Regions from separate parts of the Vallitalea pronyensis genome, predicted to be linked through region 3. Evidence: riboswitches for the same ligand, from Rfam matches in the RefSeq annotation. Region 3 holds a riboswitch; each other region holds the start of a gene.
The links. Region 3 has a riboswitch for cobalamin ahead of cobU (bifunctional adenosylcobinamide kinase/adenosylcobinamide-phosphate guanylyltransferase). Riboswitches for the same ligand answer to the same signal wherever they lie in the genome.
Positions count from the first base shown of each region.

Region 1: another riboswitch for cobalamin. It lies ahead of HZI73_RS24845 (ABC transporter permease); the one in region 3 lies ahead of cobU (bifunctional adenosylcobinamide kinase/adenosylcobinamide-phosphate guanylyltransferase).
Region 2: another riboswitch for cobalamin. It lies ahead of HZI73_RS21140 (ABC transporter substrate-binding protein); the one in region 3 lies ahead of cobU (bifunctional adenosylcobinamide kinase/adenosylcobinamide-phosphate guanylyltransferase).

Region 1 is NZ_CP058649.1:5,940,758-5,944,031, reverse strand. Features, by position in the region: gene HZI73_RS24850 (ABC transporter permease) at 1-312, opposite strand, end outside; gene HZI73_RS24845 (ABC transporter permease) at 395-1,360, opposite strand; cobalamin riboswitch at 1,512-1,689, opposite strand; gene HZI73_RS24840 (helix-turn-helix domain-containing protein) at 2,015-2,842, opposite strand; gene HZI73_RS24835 (arylsulfatase) at 3,014-3,274, shown strand, end outside.
Region 2 is NZ_CP058649.1:5,083,566-5,086,839, forward strand. Features, by position in the region: gene HZI73_RS21135 (FecCD family ABC transporter permease) at 1-566, opposite strand, end outside; gene HZI73_RS21140 (ABC transporter substrate-binding protein) at 615-1,667, opposite strand; cobalamin riboswitch at 1,834-2,012, opposite strand; gene HZI73_RS21145 (replication-associated recombination protein A) at 2,119-3,274, opposite strand, start outside.
Region 3 is NZ_CP058649.1:5,687,345-5,690,618, reverse strand. Features, by position in the region: gene HZI73_RS23780 (alpha/beta fold hydrolase) at 1-1,298, opposite strand, end outside; cobalamin riboswitch at 1,528-1,702, shown strand; gene cobU (bifunctional adenosylcobinamide kinase/adenosylcobinamide-phosphate guanylyltransferase) at 1,819-2,379, shown strand; gene cobS (adenosylcobinamide-GDP ribazoletransferase) at 2,386-3,123, shown strand; gene HZI73_RS23765 (histidine phosphatase family protein) at 3,202-3,274, shown strand, end outside.

The DNA.
Region 1 (3,274 bases), 250 kb from region 3:
TAGGGCTGATAAAATACCTAAAAAGCCTGAAATAGATGTTGCAATTACCCCAACAGACAAGCTAATGAACATAGAAGTCCGTAATCCAAACAGAAGTCTGGAAAAAATATCTTGTCCCATATCGTTTGTTCCTAGGAGATGAATCAATGAAGGTTTAAGAAACACTTCTTTTGTAGAACAAGAGGGTGAGGGTAAGTTCATAAAAGGTACAATCATCACCACCAGTGAAAATAATACCAATAGACAAGTCCCCATTAACATACACTTATCTTTCAAAATTATCTTGATAGCTATCTTTTTTGTCATATCCATACGGAACTTCCTATCCTCTCATACGGGATAAACAAAAGGAAAGGGTCATAATTTCATAACACAATTCATGCTTATCCGTGGGTTAAAATTGTTTACGACTATATGTAAATTGAATGGATTCTGCTAGTCCATTCATCAGAAGCACCATAAATGCTACTATGAGAAAAACACCTTGTAAAACGGGATAATCTCTGGCTTTTACAGCCTCAAAAATGAGACTTCCAAGTCCAGGATAGGCAAAAACAACTTCAATTAGCAGTACCCCCACAAACATTCTTCCCATCATGATTGCAGACAGGGTTAATAGTGTTATAAAGCAGTTCTTGCCTAAATAACGATGTTTAATCAGTCTATCCTTTAATCCTTTTGCCACAGCGGTACCCATAAATGTTCTTTTACTTATGGATATGGCGGTACTTCTTGTTAATAAATACATGTTTGATACTTCGGAAATAACAAGGGTTATAACAGGGAGAACCATATGTACCATTATATCTTTTACTCGAGTCAGACCTGTAAAGGTTGAACAAGGTGTTTCACATCCTCCCATAGGCAGCCAGCCAAGATAGATACTAAAAAACAATAATAAAAGCATACCTAAAAAAAATTGTGGAAATCCACTTATAAACATCATGGCACTTAACAGAATCTTATCCATGGGCTTGCCATGATGATAGCTGCTTTCTATGCCAGTGACATAACCTATGCCTATAGATATCAGCATGCTAGTAACGATTAAAGCCAGTGTCCAAGGTAAATGTAAACGTAAGAGGTCTATTACTTTTTTCTTATAGAAGTAAGAATAACCAAAATCAAATTGAACAATTGACTTGAGATAACGAACGAGTTGTATGGTAATGGGCTTGTCTAATTGAAATTCTTCAAGTAATTGCTGATGCATTTCCGGTGTCATGTCATAGACTACTTGTTCTCCAGCCAGAGCTGTTACAGGGTCACCTGGCAGTAATCTTGGTAGCATAAAGTTTAATAAAACAAGACATACAAAGGCTATACAATAATCCTTGAAAGTTTTAAACTGTTTTTTCACTTCAAAAACTCCTTCAAATGTGCTAACCAATCATAAAAAAACCACCCTGTTAAAGGTGGTTAAGCATTGACAAATTTAATCATATATACAATGCAAATAGAATCTTTTCATCATATCATTTAAATTTGAACAACAAAACTTCCCACCGAAGTCTTCATTCTGAAAAAAGGCAGGTCTCCTGACTTGCAGCTTAACTTACTCTCAAACCTTCCCAGTAGATACCAGTGGTTTATATGATTTCATAACTGCTTACAGTAGCGGGGGCTGTAACGGACTTTCACCGTTTTCCCTATTATCTCTTGTTGAGCACCTTATTTTCTTTTTTTCATGGATATGTATTTAACTAACATCAAGACATATGATATCATGCTTGCAATATGCATGTAGTATGCTTATTATTAACACTGTTGCTTTGTCATCTAAGCGAATCAGCAAATATCAAAATACATTCTTGTAGATTATAATATATTCTATTAAAAAAAACTGTAGCTATAGACACACATTTGGTAAAAATTATGGATTTTATATGCATAGTACTAGACATAAGGTTTTATCATAATCCGTAAAGGAATATAAACATGAAGGACTTTAGAACATGGCAAAACCATGTATAGGGATTTCAGTATCATTCTAGAGTAATCATGATAAGTGTCATCAGTCTTGTTGTAAGGGCATTTGTTTCATGAATGCACTAGGGGATAAGCTGGTGAACTTTTTGAACACTCGACTGAAATAATAGGGATTGGGATAGCCGAGAACCTCACTCATCTGTGAGATGTTCATGGACCCGTCTTCCATATATGCAATAGCTTTTTGAATCTTTAAGCTGTTAAAATGATGATTAATGGTTGTGCCGGTTTGGGCTTTATAGCACTTCCCGATATAGCTATAATCCATGTTTATTTTAGCAGCTATTTTATGTGCATCAAATGTGCTGTGAAGTTGGAGCATCAGAAGTTCATTGACTTTCTTAACAAGCATCTCACTACCCGAATGATGATGGGGTGGGTTAGCAAGAATAGTGTAGAAAATGCTCGTAAGTTCAGCAGCTAAATGGGGTATTTTATAGGGGTTAGAGGCATGATACAGATGATACATGGACTCTAGTTTCTGAAATAGATGTTGCTGATTGCTCATGGTTGTTAGTTGAGGCAATGCATAACATGGGATGTCTGGGCAGGATTCTTGAACGGTTTTACCTAAGGTATCATAGGAGAAAGACACCCAGAACCATGTTGTGCCTATAGGCATATAGGTTTGACTATAATGATGTTTACCTGATTGCCTAAAGAAAACTTGTCCTTCTTTTGCAGCATAGTGTCGGTCTTCTTCACTCACATAAAATGTACCCTTAAGAACAAAAATCAGATAGTTGATATGTGCAATCTGGTTCACATGAATTCTTGGTTTTTTTAACGTTATTTTCCCTACTGCTGACACGTTAGGGAGTTGATTAGCATAAAACTTAATAGCTGACGACATAATGGTCATGGCTCCTTCTTGAATGATGGATGAATCGTAATGTTATCAGTATACATGATAAAGACGAAAAAAGATATGAATTTAGGTGAATGACATGTTATGAAAAGATGATAAGGTGTATAATCATCACTAATAAGCTAGTCATTAAGAATGGATATAGAGGAGATAAGAATGAATGATGTTAAAAAGAAGCATGTCATATTAATTGTTACAGACGATCAAGGGTATGGGGATATTGGCGCTCATGGCAATCCATGGTTGAAGACCCCTAATCTGGATAAGCTCCATGACACATCCATTTCCTTGGAAAGTTTTCATACCGATCCTCTATGTGCACCAACCAGAGCTGCATTAATGTCAGGAAGATATTCTTTTGGAGCGGGCGTTTATTCAACACTCAACGGTCGTTTTTATATGAAACCTGACCTGTAT
Region 2 (3,274 bases), 600 kb from region 3:
TTATGCCGATTCAGAATCATCAACAATGAAATCAATGCAGAAAATAGATAGTTAATGGATATCCCTGCTAATAGTAAAGTGGTGGTGGGTAATTTCTTTTGTATGGCTGCTATCTTCAGCACAACAAGTACCGTAACCAAAGCGCCAAAAAAAGCACATATACTCACCCCAGTAAACCCAAATACATTACTGCTCAAGTTAAGGATTAATCCGATGGTTGCACCGAGGGCAGCACCTGATGAAATACCAATAACAAACGGGTCTGCCATAGGATTTTTGAATACACCTTGAAAAGCACATCCAACAATAGCCAGTGCAGCACCTGTAAACAAGGCTACGATAATACGAGGCAGTCGTAAATCCATAATAATCGTTACATGAGACGCTTTAATACCATCTAACGATATAATCTGATCAAGTTTTGGAATATGATGTCCCACGATCTTTAAGGTGTTCATAAAATTAACGTTTACCGCCCCAAAACCAAGAGCCAAGAGCACAACCAATATCATCATAACCAATGTTAATATAATTAAGTTCATATTCATGTAGCTTTTTTTTACCATATGTCTACCCACTTTGTTATCTTTCCTAAGTCGTTTATTGCATGTTCATTACTCTTTGCCAATATCAATTTTTGCTGCTTCTGGATGGAATATCTCTACTAATCGTGCAAAACCATCTGCCAACCTTGGTCCTTGTCTAAAAAATAGATTTTCATCCACTTCATATAAATGACCTTCTTTAACAGCTGTTAATGTTTTATAACCTTCTAATCCTTCAATTTGCTGTTTACTATTGTATGAAGAAGAACACATCAGGTACTGAGGATCTTTCTCCACTAATTTCTCAATACTATAACTCCACATGGTACCGTCTGCAGCTGCATTCTCTGCACCAGCCATTTCAATGAGTTGACCAAGGAACGTATCGCCTGTAGCTGCAAAATCACCATATTCACCAAATCCTGTGATAAAATAAGCCGTAGGCTTTTCAAGATCAGCCACTGCTTTGGTATATTGGTCAAAGATTTCTTTCATCTTCGTTACCAAATCTTCTGTCTCCTGTGTACGATTAACCACTTGACCAATGGTTGTCATATAACCATATACACCCTCAAGATTTTCATTCCATGATAAGGCAACCACCTTTACACCTTGCTCATTTAATTGAGCAACGGATTCATCATTCACATGGGAAGAAGCAAATACCACATCGGCTCCTGATTCAATGATCTTCTCTATATTGGGTTCAGTTAAACTCCCTATGGATTCAATGGATAATACGTCACTTGGATAATCACAATAATCTGTTCTTCCAATGACTTTATCACCTACGCCTATTGCGAAAAGGGTTTCTGTCATTTCTGGTGAAATGGAGATGATCTTTTCTGGTTCTTGTTCAATGACAACATCTTTTCCAAAACGATCTTGTATGGTTATGGGGTAATAGTCACCCTCAGCTTCATCTGATGCGTTTTCTTGATCTTCTGTTGTATCCTTCTCTTGTTGCTCATCTTGCGCTTTATCCTCTTCTTGTTCAACCGGATTATTAGCATCTTGATAGGTATCATCTGTTGCCTTCTTCTCACCACAAGCAACTAAACCGAATACCATTAGCCCAACGATTAATAATATGGATATCCATAATCTTATCCCTTTTTTCATGTTACATGTCCTCCTTATACTTTCCTCTTTTTGATTTTACTGCTTTCATGGTAGTGTCTTGTTATTGAAAAGCATAGGTAACAGTAGCGTATTATATCAATAAAAAAACTGTGCATCGGCACAGTAGATTATTCATTCTTATGTTATCTACACCTTCCCACCGAAAGCTTAAAACGTTTAAAAGGCAGGTTTCCTGACTCATGGTTCATCTTACTTTCTCGCCTTCTCGGTTTCCCAATGGCTTATGAGATTTCATCACCAATTACAGTAGCGGGGGCTGTAGTGGATTTTAACCACTTTCCCTTTTAACTTGTGTTGACAAGCACCTTTTACTATGAAATTGTATCTTCTAGTTTTACTAGATACCTTCATTATAAGCCGTAATGAGAATATGTCAAGAAGAAATTGTTTAATAGGACAACAAATATACCCTGTCAATATCTGCATGGTATTAATCATTCCCTTTTATCTTCTTAAAATGTTCCTTAATCGTCTTCTCATAACCCTGTTCAGTTATATGGTAATATTCCTTACCCACTAATTCATCGGGCAGGTATTGCTGGTCCACATAGTGGTTTTCAAAATTATGAGCATATTGATAGCCAATGCCATGACCTAAGTCTCTGGCTCCCCCATAACTGGCATCTTGTAAATATGGCGGTATGGTATGCACTTGTATACGTTTTACATCTTCTAATGCTTTGTTAATGGCCACATATGCTGCATTGCTTTTAGGTGCGCAAGCCACATAGGTAGCTGCCTGTGATAAAATAATGCGTCCTTCAGGCATGCCGATAAAGTTAACGGCATCTGCCGCTGCCATGGCTACTTGAATGGCGTTAGGATCTGCATTACCTACATCTTCCGCCGCACAGATGACAATACGTCTTGCAATAAATTTGGGGTCTTCTCCTGCATAGATCATCTTTGCCAGATAGTAAACGGCTGCATCTGGGTCGGACCCCCGCATGCTTTTTATAAAAGCTGATATGGTGTCATAATGATTATCGCCATCTTTATCGTAATGAATGACTCTCTTTTGGATGCATTCACTGGCCACATCTAAGTCAATATGAATGATGCCTTGTCCATTAGGCTCTGTTGTCAAGATACCTAATTCTATAGCATTCAGTGCTGCTCTTGCATCACCATTAGCCCGATCAGCTAAGAAATCAAGGGCATCTTCTTCAATATGGGCTTCTATATTCCCCATCCCTTTCTCTTTATCCGTGACAGCTCGACGTATAAGTATACGTATCGCTTCCTTGGATAGTGGTTTTAATTCAAATATCCTTGACCTGGATACCAAGGCATTATTCACTTCAAAATATGGATTCTCTGTGGTTGCACCGATGAGTGTGATGGTACCATCTTCCACATAAGGCAATAGTGCATCTTGTTGTGCTTTATTAAATCGATGAATCTCATCAATAAATAGGATGGTCTTACCTAAAGTCATGCCTAACCTGCTGGATGCTTCTTCCACTACTTTCTGGATATCCTTTTTACCAGCCACCGTTGCATTAAGTTGAACAAATTCAGATTTTGTTGTGTTGGCAATAACCTTTGCCAAGGTGGTTTTACCTGTTCCAGGTGGGCCATAGAAA
Region 3 (3,274 bases):
TCGTAGAGTTTAAAGGTTACATTGTCCATATCCGATAAGCCTTCTTTGTAAAGGTTAAATTCATCCACGGTTACTTGATAATCTCTGCTGCCTTGAAGAATCAACAGTGGTTGCTTTATGGATTTGGCAAGGTCTACAGGATCATAGTCTTTTAGGTCAAGCCAATAGGCTTTTGATATACCCCCAAGTTCTTGAATGGTATAATGACTTGTTTCATCTAAATTTCTTACTTTTTCTACAACGGAAGCATAGTAATCTATACTGGCTTGTTCTTCATCTGTAACCTTACCGTCTAGATTAGCTAAATAAGGAATCTGATATTCTAAAAGGTCTTCTAAAGGGCTGGCAGAACCAGCTAACATGATATAACCAGTTGCATCAGGCACTTTCTCAGCAATTCGAGGCATCAAGTAGCCTCCAAGGCTATGACCTAGAATATAAATAGATGATTCTATGTTTTTTTCTTTTTCCAAATAGTCATAGGCATAAGCTGCGTCATCAATGGTTTCTCCATATACCGTTAATGTTTCTGCCACTTCCATCATTTTTTGGCTATGCTCGAAAGTCCTTTTGTTATAGCGAAGAACACCAATACCTTGTTCACCTAGTGCATAGGCAATGTCTTTAAAAGGGCTATTAGGACCGATATTTTCATCCATATCGTTAGGACCGGACCCATGAACCAGAATAAGAACAGGATAGTCCGTAGCATCCTTAGGATAAGTTAAGGCTCCAGTTAAAGGATAGTCATCACTGCCAAAGGTTACGGATTCTTCAATTACATTATCCGGTAGTTTTTTCTCATTGTAGGGTACAAAGTTAAAACCTGCGATGGTTTTGTCTTCGTTAAAGACAACTTTGGTTAGTAATGTAGTATTTTCAAATTTCGTCACCATATTAACAATATGATAACCTTGTTCTTCGGTTTCATAGGTTGACTGAATCTCCTCAAATTGACCTGCCGCACCTAAGATTTGTTGTGATATTGTTTCCAAGGTTTCTTCTGTTAATTGACCAGCTAAAACAGCATCCAGAGCAAAGTCGGATAACAATTTTTTATAGTCGCCTTGTATAAATGTATCTAGAAAGCTTTTGGAGATGTCTTCAAGTGAGCCTTCATTTTTAGTGGTTTTGTCGTTAGTGTTCGTAGCGTCCTCAGGCGTATTAGCTTCTTCTTCTGTATTGTTATCTTGTTCATTAGCAGGTGGTGTGGTGTCTTCTGAATCGCCGTTGTTATTGCTCTGACACCCTGTGATGGTAATCAATACAGTCAATAAAATACATAGTAATTTTTTCATAATTATCACTCCCTCATGTTGTGTTGTGATGCCATAAGCAGGTTATTTTACTTATAATATCGCAACATTTTAAAATGGTTATTAAATAATTAGATAAACATCTAATTACAACATCAGTATAACGAATTAAAGATTCTTTGTCAAGGCATCTTGGGATATATCTTATTTTACAAAGCTTTTATGATGACATGTCTTTTATGGATTGCTTTTATAGACAAAGTAGCCTATAATAGAATTATTGATTTTAGGTTTAAGGAAGCTGGTGAAAGACCAGCACAGCCACCGCTACTGTGTTTACTACTGATGTATAAGATGCCACTGAATATGACAGGATATTATTTGGGAAGGCCATGCATTAGGTTTGATGTATAAGTCAGGATACTTACCTAGAATAGATGTTGCATCCCAAATTGCGTGTGGAAATAGGGGTTTGTTTTTATGCTTTTTTAGGAAATAGATGATAGATATAGGCATAAGCATGCTTAAAGATAGAGTAAATAAAAAATGGGAGTGATTTCGTATGCGTATGACAGTGGTTACAGGTGGTGCTCGAAGTGGAAAGAGTACCTATGCAGAACAATTGGCCAAAGAAAGAGGTCGACATATTGGTTATATTGCTACAGCTGTGGTAACCGACCAAGATATGGAAGAACGTATTAACCGCCATAAAATGTCAAGACCAAAAGAGTGGACAACTATTGAGCAGTATCGGGATTTTGATGCATTAGATGATGGGTTATTAGAAGGTAGAGATCTGTTCTTACTGGATTGTGTAACAACCATGGTGACTAACCTGATGTTTGATGAAGACATGGATTACGATACCTGTAGTAATGAAGCCATTCAAAAGGTGGAAGACTATATTTTTGCAGAAATAGAAAAGCTCCTTCAACGAATGGAAGAAGAACAGAAACAATTAATTGTTGTCACCAATGAAGTGGGTATGGGTTTGGTACCAGCCTATCGACTGGGCAGTATTTTTCGTGATATAGCAGGTCGTGTCAATCAATATCTGGCAACCCGAGCTGATGAAGTATATTTCATGATTTCATCCATTCCCATGAAAATAAAAGGAGCTTGATAGGTTATGAAAGGTTTTATTCTCATGTTAACCTTTATGACAAGGTTTCCTGTGAATTATTATTTTGAATTTAATCGAAGCGATTTTATAAAAGGTATTAAATACATGCCCATTATTGGGCTAATTGTAGGCGCATGCTTGTATCCCATTACTTTTATAAACGGTAAGGTTGATCCCAGTGTCTTTGCAATCCTTGTGTTAATGGTGTATCTCATGATTACAGGTGGGTTACATCTTGATGGATTAGCAGATGTCAGTGACGGGCTGCTTAGTTGTAGAGACAAAGAGCGTATGTTTGAAATTATGAAAGATAGCCGCATTGGTGCCTTTGGTGTTATTGCCCTTATTTTCTACTTTATAAGTATGACGGTGCTGCTTGGCCTAAGTGAAGCTACGACAATTCTGCTTTTTCCACTAGTTGGCAGGTCGATTGCGATGATGGTATGTTCCGTAAGCAAATATGCACGTTTAGCTGGTCTTGGTAAAGACGTTGTGGATGAAACAACCTATAGGCATGGTATTGGAGCTGCCCTTTTTGTGATACTGATGATTATAGGGTTAAAACAATATATTTTGTTAGGTGGGTTTGTCATTACCAGTATTATTGTTGGGTGTTTAGTTAGAAGCATACATAAAAAGTTGGATGGCATCACTGGGGATGTTGTGGGGATGACCATTGAAAGCTCCCAAGTTATCTTTTTATTGAGTACCTATCTGTTAAATCAACTGATGATGGTTCAGTAAGCTATAGATTGTAGATGATGAGTCCATGTATCTTGACTTAGGCTTTTTGATGTTCACATGATAAGTTTGGAGGTTTGTATGAATTTTATCTTGATAAGGCATGGTGAAACACATGCCAACGTAGAAAAACGTATATATGGCGTGAGTCATT